One region of the Rahnella sp. 1L-D-7-B-C2 genome, then DNA from elsewhere that is predicted to be linked to it. Evidence: predicted binding sites of a transcription regulator. Region 1 holds the regulator's gene; the other holds the start of a gene.
What was found. The regulator LexA, encoded in region 1, represses DNA repair genes until DNA is damaged. The targets are predictions, from matches to a motif close to TNCTGTATGTACATACAGNA.
Positions count from the first base shown of each region.

Region 2: the regulator LexA is predicted to act here: its motif matches at 3,421-3,440, upstream of AC0Z7K_RS01990 (DNA translocase FtsK 4TM domain-containing protein).

Region 1 is NZ_JBXAVQ010000024.1:19,379-34,635, forward strand. Features, by position in the region: gene dnaB (replicative DNA helicase) at 1-1,305, opposite strand, end outside; gene AC0Z7K_RS22340 (NADPH:quinone reductase) at 1,499-2,488, shown strand; gene pspG (envelope stress response protein PspG) at 2,884-3,120, opposite strand; gene dusA (tRNA dihydrouridine(20/20a) synthase DusA) at 3,309-4,337, opposite strand; gene zur (zinc uptake transcriptional repressor Zur) at 4,575-5,084, shown strand; gene AC0Z7K_RS22360 (CsbD family protein) at 5,261-5,470, opposite strand; gene dinF (MATE family efflux transporter DinF) at 5,663-7,027, opposite strand; gene lexA (transcriptional repressor LexA) at 7,152-7,760, opposite strand; gene AC0Z7K_RS22375 (diacylglycerol kinase) at 7,880-8,248, opposite strand; gene plsB (glycerol-3-phosphate 1-O-acyltransferase PlsB) at 8,389-10,869, shown strand; gene ubiA (4-hydroxybenzoate octaprenyltransferase) at 10,956-11,822, opposite strand; gene ubiC (chorismate lyase) at 11,864-12,403, opposite strand; gene psiE (phosphate-starvation-inducible protein PsiE) at 12,494-12,901, opposite strand; gene pgi (glucose-6-phosphate isomerase) at 13,040-14,689, opposite strand; lysine riboswitch at 14,930-15,121, shown strand; gene lysC (lysine-sensitive aspartokinase 3) at 15,228-15,257, shown strand, end outside.
Region 2 is NZ_JBXAVQ010000001.1:448,840-464,096, forward strand. Features, by position in the region: gene AC0Z7K_RS01990 (DNA translocase FtsK 4TM domain-containing protein) at 1-3,353, opposite strand, end outside; gene lrp (leucine-responsive transcriptional regulator Lrp) at 3,476-3,970, opposite strand; gene trxB (thioredoxin-disulfide reductase) at 4,702-5,670, shown strand; gene cydD (heme ABC transporter permease/ATP-binding protein CydD) at 5,820-7,586, shown strand; gene cydC (heme ABC transporter ATP-binding protein/permease CydC) at 7,589-9,310, shown strand; gene aat (leucyl/phenylalanyl-tRNA--protein transferase) at 9,364-10,098, shown strand; gene infA (translation initiation factor IF-1) at 10,192-10,410, shown strand; gene clpA (ATP-dependent Clp protease ATP-binding subunit ClpA) at 10,645-12,927, opposite strand; gene clpS (ATP-dependent Clp protease adapter ClpS) at 12,955-13,275, opposite strand; gene cspD (cold shock-like protein CspD) at 13,659-13,880, shown strand; gene AC0Z7K_RS02040 (VirK/YbjX family protein) at 14,168-15,157, shown strand; gene AC0Z7K_RS02045 (DUF2813 domain-containing protein) at 15,154-15,257, opposite strand, start outside.

The DNA.
Region 1 (15,257 bases):
GAGGATGATTTGCGCGATGCCTTTTTCTTCACTGTTATCGTGATAAACCTCGTCACGATAGATAAACATGATCAAGTCGGCGTCCTGCTCAATGGAGCCGGATTCACGTAAGTCGGAGTTGACCGGGCGTTTATCCGCACGTTGCTCCAGGCTTCGGTTAAGCTGCGACAGCGCCACCACCGGCACCTGCAATTCTTTCGCCAGCGCTTTCAGCGAGCGGGAGATTTCGGCTATTTCCAGCGTACGGTTGTCAGACAGCGCCGGAACGCGCATCAGCTGGAGATAGTCGATCATGATGAGGCTCAGGCCGCCGTGCTCACGGAAGATACGGCGCGCGCGCGAACGGACTTCCGTCGGCGTCAGGCCCGAAGAGTCATCGATATACATGTTCCGTTTTTCGAGCAAAATCCCCATGGTGCTGGAAATACGCGCCCAGTCCTCATCATCAAGCTGGCCGGTACGGATTTTGGTCTGGTCGACGCGGGAAAGCGACGCTAGCATACGCATCATGATCTGGTCACCGGGCATCTCGAGACTGAAGATTAAGACCGGTTTGTCCTGCATCATCGCGGCATTTTCGGCGAGGTTCATCGCAAACGTGGTTTTACCCATCGACGGACGCGCCGCCACGATGATTAAATCGGATTTTTGCAGACCCGCGGTTTTCTTATCCAGATCGGCATAGCCGGTCGAGACGCCCGTCACGCCGTCGTGCGGGCGCTGGAACAGCTCTTCGATACGGGAAACTGTGCTTTCCAAAATGCGGTCGATGCTTTTCGGGCCTTCGTCTTTACTGGCGCGGCTTTCGGCAATCTGGAATACGCGGGATTCGGCCAAATCCAGCAGGTCTTCGCTGCTGCGGCCCTGCGGATCATATCCGGCATCGGCAATTTCATTGGCGACGGAAATCATTTCACGCACCACGGCGCGTTCGCGCACGATGTCGGCATAAGCACCGATGTTCGCCGCACTTGGTGTGTTTTTCGAGAGTTCTGCCAGATAGGCGAAACCACCGACCGAATCCAAATCCCCTTTCTGTTCCAGAGATTCAGACAACGTAATCAGGTCGATCGGTTTGCTCATTTCCAGCAAGCGCTGCATTTCGGTGAAAATCAGGCGGTGTGGCCGGCTGAAGAAGTCATTGCTGACCACGCGCTCGGCGACGTTATCCCAGCGTTCGTTGTCCAGCATCAGCCCGCCCAGAACGGATTGCTCTGCTTCCAGCGAATGCGGCGGAAGCTTAAGGCCTTCCATCTGGCGATCGCGGGTTTCGTTCTGTTGAAAGGTTGGTTTTTTTGCTGCCATCGGTGGATTACTTCCTGCTCTAAGCGCCTGTTTTGTGAGCGTCGGGCTTCTAAAAAACCAAAGCCAGACTAGCGCGTTAGTATAGGTTGTCATGTCTCATTTCAAAAGGGTATTAACCGGCTGTGCCTAAAATCTGGATTGTCGCGGGCATTTAGCCTAGGGTTGAAAACAGACTCCATCACGAGGGAAAAGCATGGCCAAGCGCATCCAGTTTTCTGAAACAGGTACACCTGACGTTCTGCAATATGTTGATTATCAGCCACAAGATCCGCAGGCCGGTGAAGTTCAGGTCGAAAACAAAGCCATAGGCATCAATTACATTGATACCTATGTGCGCAGCGGCCTGTATCCGCCCGCCAGCTTCCCCGCCGGTTTAGGCACCGAAGCGGCAGGCGTGGTTATCAAAGTGGGCAGCGCCGTCACCGGCATCAAACCGGGCGATCGCGTGGTGTATGCCCAGTCAGCCCTGGGTGCTTACAGTGAAATCCATAACGTGCCGCAGGAAAAAATCGCCATTCTGCCGGATGTAATCAGCTTCGAGCAGGCGGCGGCATCTTTCCTGAAAGGACTGACGGTCTATTATCTGCTGCGTCTGACCCATAAAGTGCAGCCGGGCGAAACGATTTTGTTCCATGCCGCCGCCGGTGGCGTGGGTTTGATTGCCTGCCAGTGGGCGAAAGCGCTGGGCGTGAAACTGATCGGGACCGTCGGTTCAGATGAAAAAGCGGAGCGCACGAAACAGGCCGGTGCCTGGGCGACGATCAATTATCATAAAGAAGATATCGCTACCCGCGTGGCGGAGCTGACAAACGGTGAGAAAGTCGGCGTGGTCTACGATTCCGTCGGCAAAGACACGTTTGAAAAGTCACTGAACAGTCTGAAACGCCGTGGTTTACTGGTGAGTTTCGGCAATGCGTCCGGGCCGGTGAAAGGCGTGGATCTGGCGATCCTTAATCAGAAAGGCTCACTGTTCGTCACGCGCCCTTCCCTCAATGGCTATGTGACTAACCGCGAGGAGCTGGAAGAAGCCAGCGGCGAACTGTTCTCGCTGATCGCCAGCGGCGCAATTCAGGTAGACGTCAGCGATGCGCAGAAATTCCCGCTGTCCGAAGCCAAACGCGCACACGAAACGCTGGAAAGCCGCGCGACCCAGGGGTCGAGTTTGCTGATCCCTGGTAAATAATCAGTCCGCTGAATGATAAATGCAAAAAAGGCTTCCATCTGGAAGCCTTTCTTACTGTCTGATCCAGACGACCTCTGATTTCAGACGGGTACTGCCGTAGGGTACTGCAAGGTAAATCCGAAGGGCGGTGTCACTTATGCGACTATTGTGTGCCTCAACGGACTTGATGAATTCAGTTTATGGCCTGCTGACCATGCATGAATCTCATCCTAACAGTCACCCATGTTAAAAAATATGATTTATAACCTTTGACCGCACATTCTGATCCAGCTTGTGATCGCTAGCACATAAGTAAAAGTTATCTTTGTAACGATTACATTTTTATGTGCACAGCAGTGCGTTATTAACCGTCATGATTTCATGATGTTATAGAAGCCACTTATTGACTTCAAAAATCATGGTAAACGGCGGCGACGGTATTTAGGCGCGTCCGGCCTGATATACGCACGATAAATCCAGACCGCGATGACAGCCAGAACCAACCACGGCAACATTTTGATAACAATCGCCAAGAATCCGCCCAGCATCATCAGAGCAAACGCCACGATCAGTGCAGCCGCCATGCCCAGCAGAGAGACGCCGGTCAGCATCAGCATGAAGAAAAAGCCAAGCACAAAGAGAATTTCCAGCATCGGGTGCTCCTTAATAAGCGAATTGCATTAAGACGCGATGTCATAACACCTGTCTACCATTACAAGAAACGTGCCAATCGGAGACAGGAATTATTGCATTGAATATCAAGGATAAAATTATTCGCAGGCACGAATGACCTGCGAAGAGATAGCGAATTTGACTAACAGATAGTGATTTTACTCACAGCTTAAACCTGCGCTGTCGCTTCCTGAGGTTGATTTACCAACGACAGCGCCTGCTCAACCACATCAATGCCCGCGCCGGCTTTATGCGCATTCTCACTGAGATGACGACGGAACTGACGCGCACCTGGCACGCCCTGGAACAGGCCGAGAATATGGCGGGAGATATGACCAAGATAAGTGCCTTTACTCAGCTCCGCTTCAATATAAGGATACAGCGCGCGGATAATGTCCGGGCCTGTTTTCAGCGGTGCGTCTGAGCCAAATAGTTCGCGATCCACGTTCAATAACATGCCAGGATTTTGGTAAGCTTCGCGGCCCACCATGACGCCATCCATAAATTGCAGATGCGTTTTGGCTTCTTCCAGCGTCTTAATCCCACCATTAATCGCCATCGTCAGATGCGGGAAATCACGCTTAAGCTGATAAACGCGTGGGTAATCCAGCGGTGGGATTTCACGGTTTTCTTTCGGGCTCAGACCGGAAAGCCACGCTTTGCGCGCATGAATGATAAACGTATCGCAGCCGCCTTTTTCAGAGACCTGACGGATGAAATCGCACAGGAATTCATAGCTGTCCTGGTCGTCGATGCCGATGCGGGTTTTGACGGTAACAGGAATTGACACCACGTCGCGCATCGCTTTGATGCAATCCGCTACCAGCGACGCCTGTCCCATCAGACAGGCCCCGAACATGCCGTTCTGCACACGATCCGACGGGCAACCAACGTTGAGGTTAATTTCATCATACCCGCGCGCTTCGGCCAGTTTAGCGCAGTGCGCCAGATCGGCCGGATTACTGCCACCGAGCTGAAGCGACACCGGATGCTCTTCCTCACCAAAGCCGAGATAATCCCCTTTACCATGAATGATGGCGCCGGTGGTCACCATTTCAGTGTAAAGCAGCGTCTGGCCAGTCATCAGGCGGTGGAAATGGCGACAGTGACGATCGGTCCAGTCAAGCATCGGCGCAACGGAAAAACGCTGAGCGGAAAACGGGGTGGTTTGGGGTATTTCGTGTTGAGTTTCTGACATCGACCTGACATTCGCTGAAGGAGTTCGTGGCGCTCCCTCCGGCGCACAGGCCAGAGGGAAGGTAGTTGCTGATTATACCACAGAACAAAGATTCGGCATCCGGTGCGGGTTTTAGGAGGCAGAATATGTCACAGCCCGGCGGCGCATAATTCGTCGATTTGGCCGAAGCATGATAAAATCAACAATGGCCACATGATGTGGCTTATCGATCCCAATCTGCGCTCAGAGAACGTTTTTATGACCCTGAATAATCCGGAAAAAGTCCTTTCACAAGCTGAAGAGCTTTGCCAGCAGCGTAATGTTCGCCTTACGCCGCAGCGTCTGGAAGTGCTGCGCCTGATGACGCAACAGCCCGGTGCGATCAGCGCCTATGACTTACTGGATTTGCTGCGCGTCAGCGAACCGCAGGCCAAGCCACCAACGGTCTATCGTGCGCTGGATTTCCTGCTGGAACAGGGGTTTATTCACCGGGTGGAATCCGCTAACAGCTACGTGTTGTGCCATCATTTTGAAGAGCCGAGCCATACGTCAGCGCTGTTTATTTGCGATCGCTGCGGTCTGGTGACGGAAAAAACCACTGACGGTATCGAAGAGCGCCTGGCGAAACTGGCACTGGATTCTGGGTTCGAATTACGTCATTCCGTAGTAGAAGCGCATGGTCTGTGCGGCGAATGCAAAGTCGTTGAGACATGCGAAAGCCACGACCACTGCGATCACGACCACACAATTGTGGTGAAGAAACGCTAAATTTTATATCGCGGGATTTGAATAGCGAGGATGCGGTGCTGTCGGGAGGACTTTACGGCTGACGTACTCAAGATAAAACAGTGGGTACATCCTTGTACCCGTATCCTGAAAGCGTTCCGGGTAGGAGCAGCTTCTACTCAGGATACGTCACTGAAACACGAGGGGGAGTCGCGTTTTTACCAGTGATATTTGTTGCTTGATTCCCAATCCTTGAGCTCTTTCTCGGCCTGATCTTTCTGATAGCCGTAACGCTCCTGAATCTTACCAACCAGCTGATCGCGTTTACCTTCCACTACGGTCAGATCGTCGTCAGTCAGCTTGCCCCATTTTTCTTTTACTTTGCCTTTAAACTGCTTCCAGTTACCGTCGGCTTGGTCCTTATTCATAAAATATCTCCTGTTACCTTAGGGTTTATGGAGCTGCGGGTTACCGCTGCAGCTCGGGCTTAACACTTCTAAGGTTAGTAGAGAATTTGGATTTATCCTGCAAACGAAGGGATAAAACGCGTTATTAGGATTATTCCAAAGCAGGATATAACGACTAACCGCTATATCCTGCCATGTAAAAAAGTCGCCAATTCAGTGTGATGACGAGGAAAACCATGCGTCTCGCTGCCAGTACCGGTGCCATATCCAGCCGAGAGAAACGCCCCGCAGCCCGAGGAAGACGGTCAGCGCCAGCCACAGCGCATGGTTGCCCAAAAGCGGTAATGACAGCAACGTCAGTCCATACCCGAGTGCGGCAATCGCCATGCTGTTGCGCATATCCCGCCCGCGGGTCGCGCCGATAAACATACCATCGAGCAGGTAACACCAGACCGCGACCAGCGGCAGAACAATCTGCCATCCCAGATAACTGTCAGCCAGCTGGCGCAGCTCTGGCAGAGACGTCAGCGCATTAATAATTTGCTCGCCGGTCAGGGCATACAACAGCGCAAACGCCAGTGCCACCAGACCCGCCTGCCGACAGGCTGCGCGCCATACCTTCAGCAGTTTTTCACGGTTACGGGCACCAAACGCCTCACCGGAATGGGCTTCAATCGCGTAAGCAAAGCCATCGAGCGCAAAAGCTGTAAAGGTCAGAAGATTCATCAGAACGGCATTCACCGCAACAATATGGCTGCCGAGCCGCGCCCCGAGAATAGTCAGCGAGGCGAAACAGAGCTGGAGTAGTAACGAACGCAGCATAATGTCACGGTTGAGACTCAGCAACCGGTGCAAGTCGCCGCGCCACGATGAGGTCAGCAGCGGGAAAGTGATCCCCCAGCGCTTCATCACACGCCAGACAAAACACAGCCCGATGAACAGCGTGAAATACTCCGAACAGGCAGTTGCCGTCGCTGCGCCCTGTACATTCCAGCCGAGCCCTATCACCAGCCACAGATCCAGCACGATGTTAAGCAGGTTACCGGCAATCAGTAAAATCACCGGCCCGCGCACGTATTGAATTCCGAGGAGCCAGCCCAGGATCACCAGATTTGCCAGAGAAGCGGGCGCGCTAATCCAACGGATTTCAATAAACAGCCGCGCCTGTTCCAGCACCGACTGACTGCCGCCAACAATGTAAAAAGCCCCTTCCATCAGCGGATGACGGAACAATAAAATCACCACACCCGCCAGCACAGCCAGAAGAAAAGGCTGCACAAAAGCGCGCGCCAGCAGGACTTTATCTTTCGCGCCGAGCGCCTGCGCGGTCATACCGGTGGTACTCATGCGCAGGAACAGCAGCATCATGAACAGGAAGGTGGTGATCATCGAACCCACCGCGACGCCGCCGAGATAATCCGGGCTGTCGAGATGACCGATCACTGCCGTATCCACCAGTCCCAGCAAAGGCACAGTGATATTAGAAAAGATCATTGGCAGCGCGAGCATCCAGAGGGCTTTATCGGTCGGGCTCAGAAAAGTGTGTTGAAACTTTTGCAGAAGGGATTGATGTTGCATAGAGAATCTCATGCCGGAGGTTCAGGATATGCCTAAAATGAAATCGCCCCGTGAGGGGCGATGATGCGAAATTCGTGTGACTTAGTTCAGGGGAAAGCGCAGAAATCGCATTTTCGTTGACTGATTAGATCCAGTCGCCGTTGCGAATAACACCAACCGCTAAGCCTTCAATGCTGAAGTTTTGCTCACGCAGATCCACCACAATCGGCTGGAACTCGCTGTTTTCAGGCAGTAACTGCACCACGTTGCCTTGTTTCTTCAGGCGTTTTACCGTGACTTCATCATCGATACGGGCGACGACAACCTGGCCATTACGCACGTCCTGCGTTTTATGCACGGCCAGAAGATCACCATCAAGAATCCCAATATCGCGCATCGACATACCGCTAACGCGCAGCAGGAAATCCGCGCTCGGTTTAAACATCGCGGGATCTACCTGATAGTGTCCTTCGATATGTTGCTGAGCCAGCAGAGGTTCACCGGCGGCTACACGGCCAATGAGCGGTAAACCTTCTTCTTCTTCCATCAGCAGACGGATACCGCGCGAAGCCCCGGAGACAATCTCAATGACGCCTTTACGCGCCAGAGCTTTCAGGTGTTCTTCCGCAGCATTCGGGGAACGGAACCCAAGACGAGCGGCAATCTCCGCGCGGGTTGGTGGCATACCCGTAGTGGAGATATGATCGCGAATCAGGTCATAGACCTCTTGTTGTCTGGTCGTTAAAGCTTTCATTCCGCCCCCTGGTTGTTTATACAGTCTAGCTGTGAGTATATACAGCTATACGGGCAATGAAAACCTAAGATTGAATAAAAACAGTGCATAAGCGCGATTCCTGGAATACAGATTCCAAATCAGAACCATCGCGGCCAAAAGATGCTGACCCAGACAAAAATCGCCAATATGATGGTCAACAGTACAGCAGCCGACCCGATGTCTTTGGCACGTCCTGAGAGCACGTGAAACTCAGGCCCGATGCGGTCGATTGCGCATTCCACGGCGCTGTTGAGCAATTCCACCACGCAAACCAGGACCACCGAGCCGATTAGCAGGATGCGTTCGATGCTGCTCACATCGAACCAGAATGAGAGCAAAATTAAGGGGATAGCCGCACTGGCTTCCTGACGGAAAGCCGCTTCATTTTGCCATGCCGCTTTCAGCCCTTTCCATGAATATCCGGCTGCTTTATAAATTCGGGTAAATCCAGTGACTTGGTTCGCCATTCTGTTACTGATCCTTGAGGGGTAGTCCTTCGGGTGTTTGATGCATTTTAGCGGTTTAATGGTCTCTCATCACCACAGATCTCATTTGAGCTTTCTGGTATCCTTGCGGCGAAATGGCTAACAAGAGGCTTCACGTTTTTATGTCAGGTTGGCGTAGACTTTATTACACATTATTGAATTTACCGCTTTCATTGCTGGTAAAGAGCAAAGTCATACCTACAGATCCGGTGACCGAGTTGCACTTAGACCCGACGCGCCCGATCCTGTACGTATTACCTTATAACTCCAAAGCAGATTTGCTGACCCTGCGTGCGCAGTGTCTTGCCCAGAATTTGCCCGATCCGCTGATTCCGCTGGATATCGACGGCACACTGCTGCCAAGCCATGTGTTTATCGCTGAAGGCCCGCGCGTGTTTTCGTATTACACGCCGAAGCAGGAATCCGTAAAGCTGTTCCACGACTATCTGGATCTGCACCGTAATAATCCGGATTTAGACATTCAGATGTTGCCCGTCTCGGTGATGTTCGGACGTGCACCGGGCCGTGAAGGTCAGGATACGCCGCATCTGCGCGTGCTGAACGGCATTCAGAAATTCTTCGCCGTGTTGTGGCTAGGCCGCGACAGTTTTGTCCGCTTCTCTAATACGGTGTCGTTGCGCTACATGGCGACCGAGCACGGTACGGATAAAACCATCGCGCAAAAGCTCGCCCGCGTGGCGCGAATGCACTTCTCTCGCCTGCGTTTGGCAGCAGTCGGCCCGCGCCTGCCTGCCCGTCAGGATTTATTCAATAAGCTGCTGGCCTCGAAAGCCATTGAAAAAGCCATTGAAGATGAAGCGCGCAGCAAAAAGATTTCACACGAAAAGGCCCAGCAAAACGCTATCGCGCTGATGGAAGAGATTGCCGCGAACTTCTCTTATGAAGCCGTGCGCCTTTCCGACCGCGTACTGAGCTGGACGTGGAACCGCCTGTATAAAGGCATCAACGTGAATAACGCCGAGCGCGTGCGCCAGTTAGCGCAGGACGGTCAGGAAATCGTGTATGTGCCCTGCCACCGCAGCCACATGGATTATCTGCTGCTGTCTTACGTGCTCTATCATCAGGGGTTGGTGCCACCACACATTGCAGCCGGTATCAATCTGAATTTCTGGCCAGCCGGCCCGATTTTCCGCCGTCTGGGTGCGTTCTTTATCCGTCGTACCTTTAAAGGCAATAAACTTTACTCGACCGTGTTCCGCGAATATCTGGGCGAGCTGTTCAGCCGGGGTTATTCGGTGGAATACTTTGTCGAAGGGGGCCGCTCGCGAACCGGGCGTCTGCTGGAGCCAAAAACCGGCACGCTGGCGATGACGATTCAGGCCATGCTGCGCGGCGGTTCCCGCCCTATTACGCTGGTGCCGATTTACATCGGTTACGAACACGTGATGGAAGTGGGAACTTACGCGAAAGAGTTACGCGGCGCGACCAAAGAGAAAGAGAGCCTGACTCAAATGCTCAACGGACTGCGTAAGCTGCGCAACCTCGGTCAGGGCTATGTGAACTTCGGTGAACCTCTGCATCTGACCACCTATCTGAACCAAAACGTGCCAACGTGGCGTGAGGCGATCGACCCTATCGAAGCCCAGCGCCCGAGCTGGCTGACGCCGACGGTGCAGGATCTGGCTGAGCAGATTATGGTGCGCATCAACAATTCAGCGGCTGCCAACGCCATGAACCTGTGCTGTACCGCGCTGCTGGCGTCCCGTCAGCGCTCACTGACCCGCGAACAGTTGACTGAGCAGATTGATTGCTACCTGCAGCTGCTGCGCAATGTGCCGTACAATGCTGATTCAACGGTGCCCGATCTGACCGCCGATCAGTTACTTGATCACGCGCTGAACATGAACAAGTTCCAGGTCGAAAAAGATAATATCGGTGACATTATCGTTCTGCCGCGCGAGCAAGCCGTACTGATGACGTACTACCGCAACAACATCCATCATATGCTGGTGTTACCATCGCTGATTTCAAGCATCGTGATGCACCACCGTCTGGTCACCCGCGAGGAGTTGCTGCGTCAGGTTGAACTGATTTATCCGATGCTGAAAGCCGAACTGTTCATGCATTTCGATAAAACCGATCTGCCACAGGTGCTGGATGTTCTGACGCTGGAACTGGCGCGTCAGCAGATTATTCATCTGGAAGATGATGAGTTATCGCTGAACCCGGCACGTATCCGCACGCTGCAACTGCTGGCTGCCGGTGTACGTGAAACATTGCAACGCTACGCGATCACCTTCTCCTTGCTCACAACCAATCCAAGCATTAACCGCGGTGCGCTGGAAAAAGAGAGCCGGATTATGGCGCAGCGTCTGTCGGTGCTGCACGGTATCAATGCCCCTGAGTTCTTCGATAAAGCGGTATTCTCAACGCTGGTTGGCACGCTGCGCGCAGAGGGTTATATCAACGATATCGGTGATGCGATTCAGGAACAAACGCGCGAGATTTACAACATGCTTAGCGACCTGATGACGCCAGACATCAAACTCACTATCGAAAGCGCCGGTATGCCTTCCGAGCTGCCACAGCCGACTGAACCGCCGGCTGAACCTAAGATGGATGTGCGCGATACCGATCATTAATCGCCCGTACTAGCGCTTTAAAAGGTAGAAAACAAAACGCCCGGACTTTGCAAAAAGTCCGGGCGTTTTTTCATTGTCTGAAGGGATTAGAAACTGAACGCCGACAGACTCATCAGGATGCCAAGGAACAACACCAGGCCAACATAGTTATTCTGACGGAAAGCCAGGAAACAGGCGTCACGTTCGCGCTTCGCGATCAGTTTTTGCTGGTGCGCAAATAGCGCTGCGGCCAGCAACAGCGACCAGTAGAACGGCGCGCCAAGCAGGGAAAGATGCCCGACCATCGCCATCAGAACCAGCGTTGCCAGCTGCAACAGGCCGATGATCAGCGTGTCAAAACGGCCAAACAAAATGGCCGTCGATTTTACGCCAATCTTCAAATCGTCATCGCGATCGACCATCGCATATTGCGTGTCGTAGGCCACCGTCCAGCAGATATTTGCCACGAACAATAACCAGCAACTGAGCGGAACGGTTTCACTGACGGCTGCGAAAGCCATCGGGATCGCCCAGCCAAACGCCGCGCCCAATACAAACTGCGGCAGATGGCTGACGCGTTTCATGAACGGGTAAATCCACGCCAGCGCCAGCGCGGCAAGCGAGAGGAAAATCGTCATGCGGTTGAGGGTCAGCACCAGCAGGAACGACACCAGCACCAGCCCGGCAAACAGCATTTTGGCCTGTTTACCGCTGACTGCCCCACTCGGCAGCGGCCGGTTGGCGGTGCGCTTAACGTGCCCGTCGATTTTGCGGTCAGCATAATCATTCACCACGCAACCGGCGGCGCGCATAAAGAAAACGCCAAGCACGAACACCACTAAAATTTTTGCAGAAGGCATGCCGCCACCGGCGAGCCAAAGAGCCCACAGCGTCGGCCAAAGCAGCAACAGCGAACCGATGGGTTTATCAATGCGCATCAGGCGGCAATAATCCCGCCAGGTGCCCTGCGTCATACTTCCCGACACTCTCTGTTCTCCTTGTGGATTGGTCTGGCTCATATCCCGCTCACTTTGCCTTCAGGGCGGTGAACCGGTGAATCTGGCAAGAAAATTTCCGTCAGCAGCAGCGGTTTATCAGAAAGACGCAGACGCGAACGGCGCGCCCATAAGTCGCCCTGCTCACTTTGCAACTGCCCGAGATGGATGTAATCGCGGGTCAGGTTATTACCGCTGAAGAGGTAACGGCCAAGCGGTACGGTACCGAGATCCACCAGCGCCATGTCAGGCCCGGTCAGTGTCTCTTCGGGAATGACGGTACGACCGAGCAACCAGGGCTCAGCGTCGCCAAACAGTACGATTTCGCGCACCCAGTAACGGGTGCTTTCCGGCAACTGCTGCGCTTCACTTTCTCCCAGCTCAGCGCGGCTGACAAAGCATTCGTTTTGAGGTTTAACGGTGACAGTAACACCCTGTTTTTCAAAGCGACGGGTCATGGATCCCATTTCCATCAGCCAGTCAGCCACGTCCGCAGGAACATCAGTCGGATCGTTAAACCAGTGAATCGGGGGTTGTGCAGGGGAATGGGAATCAGACATCAACGGCTCCGTAATGGAGGTATTCATACCTCCAATGAATTATCTGCCTCGTATTCTAACGCATGAATGCGAGGCAGTAATTGCATCATTTTACTCGCGGCGCAGACGCTCGCTGTTCGCCAGGAAGAGTGTGACGACCAGAACGAGGATCGCGCAGGCATACACCAGCGTGTCATAAGGGCTTTTGTGATCGACAATAATCAGTCGAATAATCGCCGTGATACCGATGTAAATAAAGTAGCGCAGCGGGAAATGATATCCCGACGAAAAATACTTAATGATCAGCGCGATAAATTCGAAATAGAGGAAGTAAATGACAATCCCCTCTATCAGAAGATACGACGAAGACTGATCGTTATTCACGAACAATACCATTGCTAAATGATAGGTTTCGCGGCCGATAAAAATCATCAGAATCGCGGCCAGTCCCAATAAAAAAACGTTCAAAATTCGCTGCATGATGACCGAAATCATCGTTGCCCGTTTTGATCCTGCCATGTGATCTACATCCCACTTTTGTTATTAATACCCGCAGAATACCACAGAGTCCGCACAGGAAAAGCGCCATTAAAAAAGGGTCAGCCTGTGAAGGCTAACCCTTTTATTTCCAGCGTTCTTTTACGTATTTCTACGCAATTATGCGCGCCAGTTTTTGAAACGATTGATCAGGCCATTCGTCGAGCTGTCGTGACCCTTCACATCTTCGCTGCCTTCAAGCTCTGGCAGGATGCGGTTCGCCAGTTGTTTACCTAATTCCACGCCCCATTGGTCGAAGGTGTAGATGTTCAGGATAGCGCCCTGCGTGAAGATTTTGTGCTCGTACATCGCGATCAACGCACCCAGGCTGTATGGCGTGATTTCACGCAGCAGGATGGAGTTAGTCGGACGGTTACCTTCGAACACTTTGAACGGCGCAACGTGTTTCACGTCTTCCGGTTTTTTACCCTGGTCGGCGAATTCTTTCTCGACCACGTCCAGAGATTTACCAAATGCCAGCGCTTCCGTCTGTGCGAAGAAGTTAGACAGCAGTTTCGCGTGGTGATCACTCAGCGGGTTATGGCTGATGGCCGGCGCGATGAAGTCACAAGGGATGATTTTAGTACCCTGGTGAATCAGCTGATAGAACGCATGCTGGCCGTTGGTACCCGGCTCGCCCCAGATGATCGGGCCAGTCTGGTAATCCACCGGATTGCCGTTACGGTCAACGAATTTACCGTTGGATTCCATATTGCCTTGCTGGAAGTATGCAGCAAAACGGTGCATGTACTGATCGTATGGCAGGATCGCTTCGGTTTCAGTGCCGTAGAAATCGTTGTACCAGATACCGATCAGCGCCAGCAGAACCGGCAGGTTTTTCTCAGCAGGGGTATTCGCGAAGTGGTTATCCATCGCGTGCGCGCCGCTCAGCAGCTGCTCGAAGTTTTCGAAACCGACGGACAGCGCAATTGACAGGCCGATTGCGGACCACAGAGAGTAACGGCCACCGACCCAGTCCCAGAACTCGAACATGTTGTCGGTGTCGATACCAAACTCGCCGACCGCTTTACCGTTGGTAGACAGCGCGGCGAAGTGTTTCGCCACGTGTTTGTCATCGCCCGCGGTTTTCAGGAACCAGTCACGCGCGCTGTGGGCGTTAGTCATGGTTTCTTGCGTGGTGAACGTTTTTGATGCCACCAGGAACAGCGTGGTTTCCGGCGACAGGTCTTTCAGCGTTTCGGCGATATGGGTGCCATCAACGTTGGAGACGAAATGCATGTTCAGATGATTTTTATACGGACGCAGCGCTTCGGTCACCATGAACGGGCCGAGGTCTGAACCGCCGATACCGATGTTGACGATGTCAGTGATCGCTTTGCCGGTATAACCCTTCCAGTCACCACCGATAACGCGCTCGGTGAAACCTTTGATCTTCGCCAGAACCGCGTTGACTTCCGGCATCACATCTTTGCCATCGACCACAATCGGCGTGTTGCTGCGGTTACGCAGCGCAACGTGCAGAACGGCGCGGTCTTCGGTACGGTTGATCTTCTCACCAGAGAACATCGATTTGATGGCCCCCTGAAGATCAGTCTCTTTTGCCAGAGCCTGCAGCTTGTCCAGCGTTTCTGATGTGATGCGGTTTTTAGAGAAATCGACCAGCATCTGGTCTTCAAACGTGGCAGAGAACTTGGAGAAACGATCACCATCTTCAGCAAACAGATGGCTAATCTGCACATCTTTCATCGTGTCGAAATGCTGCTGCAGCGCTTGCCAGGCAGCGGTCTGAGTTGGATTGATATTTTTCATAGCAATGCTCTTAGGCTGAGAATAAATATGAGGTCACTGTCCCGATTGTATCCTGAACTTCCCGAGATGAGATGCCTTTTCTTGCGATAGGCCAGATCTGTGGATCCACAATGACAAAGAACAATATTAGATGACAATCGCTCAAAATGTGGCTCGACCGGCCGTGAGACCGTTGACAGACGCGCCATAACCCGTTATTCCTAAGCACCTAACTCGCACGCGTGCTCATGTACGCTGTTGTGAGCCAGAAGAGGCGCGTCGCCCAGGCAGTGTACCGGAGGAGCCGAAATCCTACGAAGGTGCATCAGGGGGAGCGGCGCCGAGGTCAAATGCTGACGGCAGGCAGATGATCGACCACAGGGGCTGAATCCTCTGGGTTGTCACCGACATACCCGAAAAAGGGTATTGGCATGGTGGGGCGCTTCTGGGTGTATCGTAGCATCTCTACGCCTGCTCCCGTTTCCCGCTCTCCCCTTGTGCCAATTCTTATGGATTAGGTGGCCGTCATAGAAATGACGTCCCGGACATGAGGTTTTACATGAATCACGCAGCATCCCGCAACGCCACT
Region 2 (15,257 bases), on a different contig from region 1:
GAAATCGACGCACGACGTTTATCAACGACGAATGCCACAGCCTGATCGAACAACGCATCCAGCTCTTCGTCGTCCCCCAGACCCAGCCCGCCGCCTTCACCCTCTTCGCCACCGGAGAGGATACTTTCGATATACTTAGGACGACCGCGCGCTTTCCAGTCTTGCACGACAGCATGCACTTCCTGATCGCGCACAAACGCGCCGTGAACACGTACCGGAATCGAGGAGTTTGGCGCCATATAAAGCATATCCCCCATACCCAACAGGGATTCTGCACCGCCCTGATCGAGGATCGTACGGGAGTCAATTTTGCTCGACACGGTAAATGCAATTCGCGTCGGGATGTTGGCTTTGATCAGGCCAGTGATAACGTCAACAGACGGACGCTGCGTCGCCAGTACCAGATGGATCCCTGCTGCACGGGCTTTCTGCGCCAGTCGTGCAATCAGCTCTTCCACCTTTTTACCCACGGTCATCATCAGGTCAGCAAACTCATCCACCAGCACGACGATAAACGGTTCTTTACCGAGGAAGGGGGGTTCTGCTGCCATGCCATCGCCCGGCTTCCAGAACGGATCGGGGATCGGACGACCCATGGCTTCCGCTTCCTGAATACGTTCGTTATAGCCAGCCAGATTACGCACTCCCAGCGCCGACATCAGCTTATAACGACGTTCCATTTCACCGACACACCAGCGCAGCGCATTGGCGGCGTCTTTCATGTCAGTAACCACTTCGGTCAGCAGATGTGGAATGCCTTCGTATACCGACAACTCGAGCATTTTCGGGTCGATCATGATGAAGCGCACTTCTTCAGGCGTCGCTTTATACAACATACTGAGGATCATGGCGTTCACACCCACCGACTTACCGGAACCGGTTGTACCGGCTACCAGCAGGTGGGGCATTTTCGCCAGATCGGCCACTACAGGCTCGCCTGAAATATCCTTACCCAGCACGATAGTCAGCGGTGAAGGACTGTCTTTGAACTTCGCGCAGTCCAGCACTTCTCGCAAATACACGGTCTGACGCTTTTTGTTCGGTAATTCAAGGCCCACATAAGGTTTGCCAGGAATAACTTCCACTACGCGAACCGCAACGGCGGACAATGAGCGGGCAAGGTCACGCGACAGATTTGAAATTCGCGCAGCTTTGACACCCGGTGCCAGATCCAACTCGAAACGCGTGATGACCGGCCCCGGCAGTTTACCGACCACGTCGGCTTTGATGCGGTAATCGTTCAGACGCGCTTCAATCAGATTGCCCATTTGCTCAAGCGCGAACTCATCCACAGGCTCAGATTCAGCCGGTGGTGAAGTCAGTAAATCCAGCGAAGGTAATGGTGTCGTTGGTTTCACCAGCGGTTGTTCATGACGCATCAGGAACGGATGGATCAGGCTGTCCATATCCGGTTTAGCCAGTGAAGGTGCCTGACGCGGCGCTTCATATTCCTGTGCATGTTGCACAGGCTGAGGCGACTGCGGACGCTGATACGTTTGTTGTGCAAATTCTGCAGGCTGCGGTTCTTCCTCTGCCTGAGCAGGTAACGTAAACAGCGGTTCACTTGGCGTGTCGTCCACCAGATCGGCCATCGGTGAGAAGCTGAACGCATCGTGCTGACTGAGTTTCATCGCTGCAGCAGCGAAATCATCGGCCGCTGAAGTCTGTGTGTCCACCTGCGGACTCTGCGAATGATGATGCACAACCACGCCGCTGTGCGGCTCAACGTCCTGCTGATAGCGTGACTGCTCGCGTGCCGCAAAGGCATTACGCAATTCTGCTTCCTGCAAGGCGGCTTCATCGTCAGGCTCTTCTTGTGTGACAGACTCACCATAGCGCTGGTGCTGCTGATCGGAGAATGCCTGCCGCAATGCGGCTTCCTGCATCGCTTCTTGATCAGCCTGAGCTTGTTCATCCAGGTAAACAGGTTGGACAGAGGCGTTCTGCTGTGATGCGCTTTGTTCCTGTTCCTGCTGTTCAGCCAGGCGCTGAGAAGGCAACTTAATCCCGTAGGAAGCCAGCTCACGACGTGTCGGAATACGCACCGGATTCGGCCTCGGTAACTCCGGGCCAAAACCTTTTTTGATCTGCGGATTTTCATCACTGACTGCGCTGAATGCAGGCATGAAGGTGTTACCCGCAGAGGACGCGGCGGACTGCCCCGCCTGCGCCAGGCCCGTTGCCAGCGCAGCGGTCGCCGCCACGCTAGCCGCGTGCGCGCTGTCAGGCGTCGGAGAGCTGAAATCAAACGGTGAACGCGAAGTGTGTTCTGCCGCTGTCTGCCAGTTACCCATGCGCGGGCCGTCATCATCATTATGCTCTGCCCGCACCGGTGAAGGTGACTGCTGAACAGGCTGAGGATGGCGGGGTACCGGCGTTTCTTCAGGAATTTCGAAACTGTATAGCGGCGGTGCTGCCGTTTCCGGTGCCGAAGGCGGTGGCGCAATGTTCGCTACCGGCGGTTCTGCCGCGTAAGGATCGACGACGCCCGCAGGCGCTACCGGTGCAGATTCAACGACAACCGCAGCGGAAGGTGCCGCAGGCTGATGAACTGACGGCGCAGAGAGCAGTACATCATCGTCATCAACGTCAGATGGCGCAGCGTCGGCCGTTGACGCGATTGCGGCTGTCGTTACAGCAGCGGCAACCGGTGCCGCTTTCGCAACCGGTTTTTCAGCATCATCCTCTTCCAGTAACGGATCGTCATGCTCGTCGTAGTCGTAATCATCATCACGTCGGGAACGGTTGGTCACAATGTTGGTCACGCCAAGCACTGCCCCGCCAATCTTCTCTGCGATGGTCAGCCACGACCAGCCGGTAAACAGCGTCAGGCCAGCAGCCCAGACACAGAGCAGAACCAGCGTGGCGCCGACGTTATTGAAATAAGGCGTCATCGCCGTGCTCAGCAAGCTGCCGATCACCCCGCCGGAGGCGAAGTAATAGAGGTCATCGATATTGACCGACGCCAGACCACAAGACGTGACAATCAGCGCCAGCGTCCCGATAAGACGCAGCGACCAGGCAAAATAGTCGATGAAATCCTGATTATCACGCTGACGGAACGCCGCCCAGCACAGACACAGGATAATAGGGGGAATTGCGTAACCAAATACGCCAAATATGAAGAACAGCGTATCAGCCATCCAGGCCCCAACGCCACCACCCCAGTTATGAATAGGACCATGCCAGGCGGTTTGAGACCAGCTGGGATCCGAGGGGTTAAAACTCACCAGTGCTGCCATCAAGTACGCAGCAAAAATAGCTACCACAACCAGCAAAGCCTCCAGAATACGGCGGCCATTGCTCAGTCTTTTCAGGGTAACGTCTTTATCTTCTGTATATTCCTGGCTCAAGAAAGGCTCTCCAGGTTCCTGTGAACTGAGAAAAAGCAACAGCGCCGAGAGTTGACCCCGGCGCCATAGCTGTATAGATACACAGGAGTGTAGCTAAAAAAACAAGGTTTTGCACCTGACAATTACCGGGTCTTAATGACCAGGCGATTCGTCTGTTTCACTTCTTCCATTACCACATAGGTACGGGTGTCGTTCACACCAGGAAGACGAAGCAATGTCTCACCTAACAGCTTACGGTAAGCAGACATATCGGGTACGCGGGTTTTCAACAGGTAGTCGAAATCCCCTGAAACCAAATGACACTCCTGAATATCTTCGAGTTTTTGTACTGCCGCATTGAACTGCTCAAACACATCTGGCGCACCGCGGTTGAGGGTTATCTCAACAAATACCAGAAGCGATGCATCAAGATAATGCGGGTTAAGCAGTGCGGTATAACCATTAATGAAGCCCTGTCGTTCCAGACGACGAACGCGCTCCAGACATGGCGTTGGCGATAATCCCACACGTTTGGAAAGCTCGACGTTTGAAATCCGGCCATCCTTTTGAAGTTCGTTGAGGATGTTACGGTCAATACGGTCGAGATCTTTTCCCGGACGTTTTTTGTTGTCTACCATTATTATTGTCTCTCTGCTGTCCTTCCCTGCACCTGCCTACCCCAGCCAACTTCAATGTCTAAGGGTTGTCCCAAGCGAAGACCCGATTATTAAGGTTTACGCATCCAAAAGCCGCGTTGATCCCCTGTCATAAGGAACACGACCAAAACCGGACACTCAAAAGAAATAACTTTGTGGAATTAATAGATTGCGAACTGCCAATCTGATTCACCAAACCCTGCGGCAACAAAAAAATCAAACAGCAACACCAGAACGGATTGGGTAGCAGCCATTTGGATAAATTCAAGTCACTGACAGGCAGTTAATTTCTTCTTACCCTGATGTTTTCGCAAATGCACAGCGGATTGTCAAAGTAAAAGAAGCAAAATCAGAAGAACGTGCCAGATTGAAAAGCCAACGCCCCCTTTTTAGCTATGTTTTCTCTTTGAACAATAACAATTCAGTTTCACGCGTTATTACTGCCAAATCCTTACAACTTACCGTGATATGTGGCTAACTTGACGCGTTGTAGACAACATTCAACATGCCGTACAACTGAGACATGCTGGTTTTTTATGCTTACCATCAATCAGTTACCTGAGACATGGTCATGCGCGAAAACCTTTTTACGCGGGTTACGCAGTAAAAACTATCAGACAAATCGCTAACAACATCTGAGTTTACTTTTTTTAACACGCACTTTTCCCTACAATCCCTTTATCGCTAGTCCCCATCGCGGAGATAGATTGCCCATGAGTACGGTTAAACACAGTAAATTATTGATTTTAGGGTCCGGCCCGGCAGGTTACACCGCAGCGGTTTACGCAGCGCGCGCCAACCTGAATCCTGTATTGATTACCGGCGTGGAAAAAGGCGGTCAGCTGACCACCACCACAGAAGTGGAAAACTGGCCGGGTGATCCCGAAGGTCTGACCGGACCGGCGCTGATGGATCGCATGCATGAGCACGCCACCAAGTTCAACACCGAAATCATTTTCGACCATATCAACAAAGTAGATTTACAGAACCGTCCGTTCCGCCTTACCGGCGACAGTGGCGAGTACACCTGTGACGCCCTGATTATCGCCACTGGCGCATCCGCCCGCTATATCGGCCTTCCGTCTGAAGAAGCGTTCAAAGGCCGTGGCGTGTCTGCCTGTGCGACCTGCGACGGGTTCTTCTACCGTAATCAGAAAGTGGCGGTGGTCGGCGGCGGCAACACCGCAGTGGAAGAAGCGCTGTATCTGGCAAATATCGCGTCAGAAGTGCATCTGATCCACCGCCGCGACAGCTTCCGCGCTGAAAAAATTCTGGTTGACCGCCTCAATGATAAAGTCGCCAGCGGCAATATTGTGCTGCATACCCACAAAACGCTGAACGAAGTGGTTGGCGATCAAATGGGTGTGACTGGCGCGAGCCTCATGGACGTGCGCACCGACGAGAAATCTCAGGTAGACGTTGCAGGCGTGTTCATCGCTATCGGCCACAGTCCGAACACCGGCATTTTTGAAGGCCAGCTGGAGCTGAAAGATGGCTACATCAAAGTGCAGTCTGGTTCACACGGTAATGCCACGCAAACCAGCATTCCCGGCGTCTTTGCTGCGGGTGACGTGATGGACCATATTTACCGCCAGGCGATTACCTCCGCCGGCACCGGCTGTATGGCTGCGCTCGACGCAGAGCGTTATCTGGATGGCTTATCGCAAGCCCCGGATTTGTAATCCTCTTTTCAAAATCTTTTCTCCAATTATCCTGAATAATTCGAGTTGCAGTAAGGCGGCCACAGTGCCGCCTTTATATTTTCAGTTTTTGAACTCAGCATGTAACATGTTCAGCCTCCGAACCGGATAGCTGCGCAGACTGATGCCTGATGAATAAAACACGACAACAAGAACTTATCCGCTGGTTAAAACAACAAAGCTCACGCGCCAAAGGCTGGATCCGTCTGTCTATGATGCTGGGTTTACTTTCGGGTTTACTGATTCTGGCGCAGGCCTGGCTGATGGCCGGTCTGCTGCACAGCCTGATAATCCAGCACACCCCGCGTGAGGCGCTGCTGCAAAGTTTCCTGTTGATGGCGCTGACCTTTATTCTGCGAGCCGTCGTGACCTGGCTGCGTGAGCAGGTGGGCTTTATCTGCGGACGCATTATTCGTCAGGAGATGCGTAAGTTAGTCCTCGACCGTCTGGAAAAACTGGGGCCGGCGTGGATCCAGGGCAAACCGGCGGGCAGCTGGGCGAGCATCATTCTGGAACAAATCGAAGATATGCAGGATTATTATGCCCGCTATCTGCCGCAAATTGCCCTCGCGGGGATTATCCCACTGCTGATTCTGGTGAGCATTTTCCCGATTAACTGGGCGGCGGGCATGATCCTGCTGGTTACTGCACCACTTATTCCGGTGTTTATGGCGCTGGTCGGAATGGGCGCTGCCGATGCCAACCGCCGTAACTTTGTCGCGCTTGCACGTCTGAGCGGCAACTTCCTCGACAGCCTGCGCGGTCTCGATACTCTGCGTTTGTTCCATCGCGGTACGGCGGAAATCGAGCAGATCAAACGCTCCACCGAAAGTTTTCGCGCACGTACGATGGACGTGCTGCGTCTGGCATTTCTCTCTTCTGCCGTTCTGGAATTTTTCGCCTCAATTTCAATCGCCGTTGTGGCGGTGTACTTCGGTTTCTCATATCTCGGCGAACTGAATTTCGGCAGCTACGGTACGCCGGTTACCCTGTTTGCCGGTTTTCTGGTGCTGATCCTCGCGCCGGAGTTCTTCCAGCCACTGCGTGATTTGGGCGCGTTCTATCACGCCAAAGCGCAGGCAGTCGGTGCTGCGGAAAGTCTGGTGACCTTCCTGACCGTTGAAAGTGCTGAAATGGGCGACGGGAACCAGAGCTGGCCAAGGGGACAAAAAGTTTCGCTGCAAGCCCGCGATCTCATCATCCAGTCACCGCAGGGTAAAACGCTGGCCGGGCCGCTGACGTTCAACATTCAGGCCGGGCAACGTATTGCGATTGTCGGGCTGAGCGGTGCGGGGAAAAGCTCCCTGTTAAACGCCCTGCTCGGCTTCCTGCCCTATCAGGGATCACTCACCGCAGGCAGCATTGAGCTGAAATCGTTAGGCAATGACGCATGGCGTCAGCAACTGAGCTGGGTGGGTCAGAATCCCCATCTGCCGGAACAAACGCTGCGCGCCAATATTCTGCTCAATCAGCCGGATGTCAGTGAACAGCAACTTCAGTCAGCCATTGATCGCGCTTACGTGAGCGAATTTTTACCGCTGCTGCCGTTGGGTCTGGAAACGGAACTCGGCGACAGCGCAGCGCGTTTATCAGTCGGTCAGGCTCAGCGGGTTGCCGTTGCCCGCGCCCTGCTCTCGCCATGCGAATTACTGTTGCTGGATGAACCGACCGCCAGCCTCGATGCCCACAGCGAAAAGCGTGTGATGAGCGCGCTGAATGATGCATCAAAAGCGCAGACGTCGGTACTGGTGACCCATCAGCTGGAGGATACGCAGGACTACGATGAAATCTGGGTGATGGACCAGGGCCAGATTGCTGAACGCGGCAGCTATACGCAGCTGGTTGCTCAGGGCGGATTATTCGCCAGCCTGTTATCCCAGCGCAGTAAGGAGCTGTAATCATGAAAATTCTTCTGCCTTATCTCGCTCTGTATCGCCGTCACTGGTTCCGCCTGTCTTTGGGTGTGATTCTGGCCATCGTAACGCTGCTCGCCAGCATCGGCCTTCTGACACTCTCTGGTTGGTTCCTTGCGGCTTCTGCCGTCGCCGGTATCGCCGGTTTGTACACGTTCAACTACATGCTGCCCGCCGCCGGTGTACGCGGTGCAGCGATTTTCCGCACCGCAGGCCGTTACGCTGAACGTCTGGTCAGCCACGACGCGACCTTCCGCGTGCTGGCGCATTTGCGGGTGTTCACTTTCACCAAAATTATGCCGCTGTCGCCGGGCGGCATTGCGCGATTCCGTCAGGCCGATCTTCTGAACCGGCTGGTCGCCGACGTGGATACGCTGGATCACCTGTATCTGCGCGTCATCTCCCCGCTGGTCAGCGCGCTGGTAGTGATTGTTCTGGTGACCTTTGGCCTGAGCTTTCTTGACGTCAAACTCGCTCTGACACTCGGAGCGATTATGCTGGTTCTGATGCTACTCCTGCCGGTGATTTTCTACCGTGCGGGGAAACCTGCCGGACGGGAACTGACGGCCTTGCGCAGCGATTACCGCATGCAACTGACCTCGTGGTTAGAGGGGCAGTCCGAGCTGGTGGTATTTGGTGCGCAGCCGCGTTTTCGCCAGCAACTTGATGATATCGAACGCCGCTGGATGTTGCGCCAGCAGCAGCAGGCGAAACTGACAGGCCTGTCGCAGGCGATGGTGATTGCCGCCGCAGGTCTGACCGTGACGCTGATGTTGTGGCTGGCCGCAGGCGGTATCGGAACCATCGCACAACCCGGCGCGCTGATTGCGCTGTTCGTGTTTACGCCGCTGGCCGCTTTCGAAGCACTCGGGCCGGTTGCGGCAGCATTCCAGCACCTCGGGCAAGTTATCGCCTCTGCGCAGCGCGTCAGCCAGATCATCAGTCAGCCGGCCGACGTGACTTTCCCGTCACAGGGCCCTGTCGCCGCCAAACAGGTCAGCCTGTCGCTCACTAACGTGAATTTCACGTATCCGGGGCAGCCACTGCCGGTGCTGAAAAACATTACGCTGGAGATTGCCGCCGGGGAGCATGTTGCCCTGCTCGGCCAGACCGGCTGTGGGAAATCTACTCTGCTGCAATTGCTGACGCGCGGCTGGGATATCAACAGCGGCGCACTGAGCATTAACGGTCATGCAATCGCAGATTATGATGAGGCCACGCTGCGCCAGATGATCACCGTGGTCAGCCAGCGTGTTCATATCTTCAACACCACGCTGCGTGAAAACCTGCGCATGGCCTCGACGCAACGCTCTGATGAGCAGATTGCCGACGCGCTGAAACAGGTGGATCTGCACGTTCTTCTCGAAGGCGAAGGCCTGAACGCCTGGCTGGGTGAAGGCGGACGTCAACTGTCCGGCGGCGAACAGCGCCGCCTGGGTCTGGCGCGTGCCCTGCTGCATGATGCTCCGTTGTGGTTGCTCGATGAACCGACCGAAGGGCTGGATGCAGAAACGGAACACCATATTTTGGCGCTGTTGCACAAGTATTGTGAAAATAAAACGCTACTCTTAGTCACGCACCGTTTACACGGTCTCGATAACCTCGACAGGATTTGCGTGATGGAGGAAGGCGAGATTGTCGAACAAGGCGATCATCAGACCTTAGCCGCTGCACAAGGCCGGTACACGCGTTTTCTTGCGCGTACCTGAAAGTCTGCCCATGAATGATGTGGCGGCCCGTGAGTCGCCGGATAAGGAGATCTATGCGGTTAGTTAAGCTTGAGGCCAGTTCTGTTCATTTTCCGGATCCTGACACTGCATTGCAGGATCCCAACGGCCTGCTGGCTATTGGTGGCGATCTGACGTCGCCGCGCCTGCTTTCCGCTTATCAGCACGGGATTTTCCCCTGGTTTGAACCCGGCGAAATGATCCTCTGGTGGTCACCCGATCCGCGGGCTATTCTCGTGCCCGAAGAGCGCCATATCAGCCGCAGCTTACAGAAATTTATGCGTAAAATGCTTTTCCGTTTTACCCTCAATCGCTGCTTTGAACAGGTGATCCACGCCTGTGCAATTGAACGGGAAGATGGCACCTGGATCGGGCCGCTGGTTCAGCGCGGTTATCAGGAATTGCACGAAGCCGGACACGCCCATTCACTTGAAGTCTGGGAAGGCGATGAGCTGGTCGGCGGTTTGTACGGTGTTTCCGTTGGCGGGCTATTTTGCGGCGAGTCCATGTTTAGCCGCCGTGAAAATGCCTCAAAGTGCGCGCTGATGATGTTTTGCCAACATTTTTCCCGCAATGGTGGAGAACTGATTGACTGTCAGGTGCTCAACCCTCACACTGCGTCGCTGGGTGCGAGAGAGATCCCCCGCCGCCAATTTTTGCAGCAGTTATCCGAACTTTCGCAACGCGCGTTAGCGCCGGATTGCTGGTTGCCACAAGACTTATCCCCACATGATGAAGACCTGCCGGTGTTCCCGAAGGATAGGGAATAGGTGCGGTCATGAACCATACTTCTTTACATAATGTGGGTTTTTCGGCATTATCTTGCCGGTTAAAAACTATGGTAGTTAGACCTAGAGGATTCGATGGCCAAAGAAGACAACATTGAAATGCAGGGCACCGTACTTGATACGCTGCCAAACACTATGTTCCGCGTAGAATTAGAAAACGGACACGTAGTTACCGCACACATCTCCGGTAAAATGCGTAAGAACTATATCCGCATCCTGACGGGCGACAAAGTCACTGTAGAGCTGACCCCGTACGACCTGAGCAAAGGCCGCATTGTCTTCCGTAGCCGCTAATAAACGGCTCACTCATCGCTGATTTTCCGGCGATACCTGAGGATACCCTCTTCGCCCTTCCTGCAGTTGCAAGGGCGTTTTGTGGTATCCGCAATTCGGCATTTAGTTTCATTATCCTTTCTGCTTATTCCTCATTAACTCACGTTTCATAAAGAATTTTCAGAAAGAAAAAAGGCGATGTTTTCACATCGCCTTTTGTTTGCCTGAAGCTTTTCAGCTTATCTCAGCAGCGGATCAATGCACCGCGCCTTCCGGCTTTTTCTTCTGCGCACTCATGAAGTGGTAAGTCAGCTTATCGGCTTCCTTATCCAGCGCTACCGAGACCGAACCGCCATCCACCAGTGAACCAAACAGCAGCTCGTTGGCGAGAGGTTTTTTCAGGTTTTCCTGCACGATACGTGTCATCGGACGCGCACCCATCGCACGGTCATAGCCTTTCACGGTCAGCCAGTCGCGGGCTTCATCGCTGACTTCCAGCGAAACGCCTTTGGCATCCAGTTGCGCCTGCAGTTCGACGATAAACTTGTCGACCACCAGTTGGATAACTTCCGTAGACAGATGGTTAAACCAGATCACATTGTCCAGACGGTTACGGAACTCTGGCGTAAACACTTTCTTGATCTCTTCCATAGCGTCAGGGCTGTTGTCCTGATGAATGAGGCCAATGGATTTACGTTCGGTTTCACGCACACCGGCGTTGGTGGTCATGACCAGAATCACGTTACGGAAATCGGCTTTGCGCCCGTTGTTATCGGTCAGCGTACCGTTGTCCATGACCTGTAACAGCAGGTTAAAGACATCCGGGTGCGCTTTCTCGATTTCATCGAGCAGCACAACGGAGTGAGGATGTTTCAATACCGCATCCGTCAGCAAACCGCCCTGATCAAAACCGACATAGCCAGGAGGCGCACCGATCAAACGACTGACCGTATGACGCTCCATGTATTCCGACATATCAAAGCGCAGCAGTTCGATATCCAGCGCTTTGGCCAGTTGTACCGTGACTTCGGTTTTACCCACACCGGTAGGACCTGCGAACAGGAACGAACCGACCGGCTTGCGATCCTGACCCAGACCTGCGCGGCTCATTTTGATCGCTTCTGTCAGCGCTTCAATGGCAGGATCCTGCCCGAAGACCAGCATTTTCAGGCGGTCGCCCAGATTTTTCAGCACATCGCGATCGGTCGCAGACACGGTTTTTTCCGGAATGCGGGCGATACGCGCCACCACACTTTCGATATCGCTGACGTTAACGGTTTTCTTGCGTTTGCTGACCGGCATTAACCGGCTGCGCGCGCCCGCTTCATCTATGACGTCGATAGCTTTGTCCGGCAGATGACGGTCGTTGATATACTTGACCGACAGCTCCACCGCAGCACGCACCGCTTTCGCGGTATAACGGACATCATGGTGTGCTTCATATTTGGTTTTCAGGCCATTGATGATCTGCACGGTTTCTTCGACGGTTGGCTCAACAATATCGATTTTCTGGAAGCGACGCGCAAGAGCACGGTCTTTTTCAAAGATATTGCTAAATTCCTGATACGTCGTGGAACCGATCACCCGGATCTTGCCGCTCGACAGCAACGGTTTGATCAGGTTTGCCGCATCGACCTGACCACCGGACGCCGCACCGGCACCGATAATCGTGTGGATTTCATCAATAAACAGGATGCTGTTCTTATCCTGCTCAAGCTGTTTCAGCAGTGATTTGAAACGTTTTTCGAAATCACCACGGTATTTAGTGCCCGCCAGCAGCGAACCGATATCCAGAGAATACAGGGTGCAGTCGGCCATCACTTCCGGCACGTCGCCCTGTTCGATTCGCCATGCCAGACCTTCAGCAATCGCGGTCTTCCCGACGCCGGATTCGCCCACCAGAAGCGGGTTGTTTTTGCGGCGACGGCAGAGCACCTGAATGGCGCGCTCCAGTTCTTTGTCACGGCCAATCAGCGGATCAATGCCACCAACACGCGCTAACTGGTTAAGATTAGTGGTGAAGTTCTCCATACGATCTTCCCCCGCCGACTGCTCTTCGTTAACTGGGTTTTCCGCATTGTTTGGCGCCTGGCTGCCCGATTCATCTTTACGGGTGCCGTGCGAGATAAAGTTCACCACATCAAGGCGGCTGACATCATGTTTGCGCAGGAGATAGGCGGCCTGAGATTCCTGTTCGCTGAAAATCGCGACCAGAACGTTGGCGCCGGACACTTCGCTGCGGCCAGAAGATTGCACGTGGAATACCGCACGTTGCAGAACGCGCTGGAAACTCAGCGTAGGCTGGGTGTCACGTTCCTCTTCACTGGTGGGTAAGGTGGGTGTGGTTTGCTCGATGAAGGCTTCCAGCTCCTGGCGTAACGCCACCAGATCAACTGTACAAGCTTCAAGCGCTTCACGGGCAGCAGGGTTGCTGAGCAAAGCCAGCAACAGGTGCTCCACGGTCATAAACTCATGCCGGTGCTCACGGGCTCTTGCGAAAGCCATGTTGAGACTGAGTTCAAGTTCTTGATTGAGCATAGGCACCTCCCAAATAGATTGCCTTAATCAGGCTTTTTCCAGCGTACACAGCAACGGATGCTCATTCTCCTTGGCGTACTCATTGACGTGTGCGACCTTGGTTTCGGCGACTTCGGCGGTATAAACGCCGCAAATTGCTTTGCCTCTATAGTGCACCTGGAGCATCAGTTGCGTTGCACGTTCAATATCATAAGAAAAGAACTTTTGCAGAACGTCAATCACAAATTCCATTGGAGTGTAATCGTCGTTGTTTAATATAACTTTATACATAGATGGCGGTTTTACCTCATCCTTTTGCTTATTCGCCGTCAAATGTTCAAAATTTAGCCAGTCTTGTTTGTCGCCCATTGCCTGCTCATCACCTGTAAAGATCGTATTGGATGCTAAATACCTGACGTGAAAGCGTTCTGCGGGGCTTCACCAGGTTATTTCCCCATTTTACCATCTCTTGCATCACGGCGCCGCTGCACAAAATGTCCTCTTTGCCATCAGCCCCGTTGGCATAAATTTAACAAAATATGTCAATAGCGTTACCTGCTTCAAAGTTTGGTTATCTGATCCCTGATGGCAAATGCCGTTCCCTTGATCTCTAACCCGATTCCACTAGAGTGTAAATTCGTGAGTTGGACGTCTTTTGAGCAGGCTTTTTCCGCCGCGTTCTCACCTTCCCGCTCACTCAACTGGCTTTAAACTCTTTACTACCAGACTAGCCATAAGAGGGATGGAGAAGCATGCTGACGGGTACTGTTAAATGGTTCAATAATGCTAAAGGCTTTGGCTTCATCTGCCCGGAAAATGGCGGTGAAGACATTTTTGCCCACTACTCCACGATTCAGATGGAGGGTTACAGAACGTTAAAGGCAGGCCAGCAGGTCAACTTTGATGTTCATGAAGGCCCAAAGGGGAATCATGCCAGCCTCATTATTCCAGTGGAAAGTGAAGCGGTCGCCTGACCGGTTCTGTTCTGTCCGTTTGATTAAAAGCCAATGCCGGTCATTCTCTGACTGGCATTTTTTATTTATGGGGGAGAATGCCTCAGGCTTCAAGTCCTCAGTGCAAATTAAAGTACATTTTTTAGACACCGATTGCTAAGACACGACACAAAACAAATTAAATCTAAACACAATCTCAACAAATCCCGTTCATTCCCTTCATAATTTTGCCCGTTGCACACCTGTTTATTGTTGGCCTGTTGAAATAGCCGTTATTGAAATCCGGCCCGATATAACAGGTAAATACCATGACGACATTCAGTTACCCTTGCGAAGAAAAGGCTCCTCTTTCCGGCCTTCAGTTAATGACGGCGTTACTTTCCAAACGCCTGGTGCCTGGACCGTCATGGAAATTGCCGCGCTACCGGTTTAAATTTCTGTTCCGCGCGCTGACCCAACCGCGCCGCACTTTTAGCCTGCTGGATTATCTGGCCCATCACCCGCAACGCGATGAGATCCTGACGGCGCAGCCGAGTCTGCCGTGCAAATTGCATCGCGTTTATCAGGCATCCAATATCACGCCAGAAGAAGCGATGAAGCGCATCACCGATCACTACGACATGATTGGCCACTGCCTGCCGGAGGCAATTAACCACGGTTATCTGAATAAAAAACCGATGGCGATAGCTACCCTGACCGGCAAGGAAGAGCAGCGTTACGCGATCACTTTTAACTCCGTCAGCCGTCTTGATAAAGAAGGCGAAGCCACGCTGACCTTTAACAATCCGCAGGGCGAGCCGATCGCCATAGTGACTTTCTCTTTCATTTATTATCAGGGCCAGCCAACGTTGTTCATCGGCGCACTTCAGGGCCCGAAAGCGCAGGTCGATCATCAGGAAATCCAGAAAGCGACCAAAGCCTGCCACGGTTTGTTCCCGAAACGTCTGGTGATTGAAGCGTTGACCACGCTGGCGGATCTGGCGGGCATGACGCAGATTGTCGCGGTGGGAAACCACACGCACATCTATGAAAACCCGCGTTACAAAAAGCGTAAAGGCATGGTATTTGCCGATTACGACAGTTTCTGGGAAACGATGGAGGCGAAACAGGGCGAAGACGGGTATTTCCATCTGCCGCGCCAGATAGCCCACCGTCCGCTGGAAGAGATCGCCAGTAAACGTCGCGCAGAATACCGCCGCCGTTACCAGCTGTTAGACGATTTGGAAAGCCAGATCCGCCAGACATTTTCCAGCGGACATGGTCATCAGGTCGTCGTTGAAGAGAGCCGCGCAGCCTAATCCGCGCGGCCGCGCGCCAGCCAGGCGACGCGGGAAAACATTTGCCTCAGCAGCGGAGGGATCGAGGAGATCCCTCGCAGCGACGCTGACTGCGCGACGT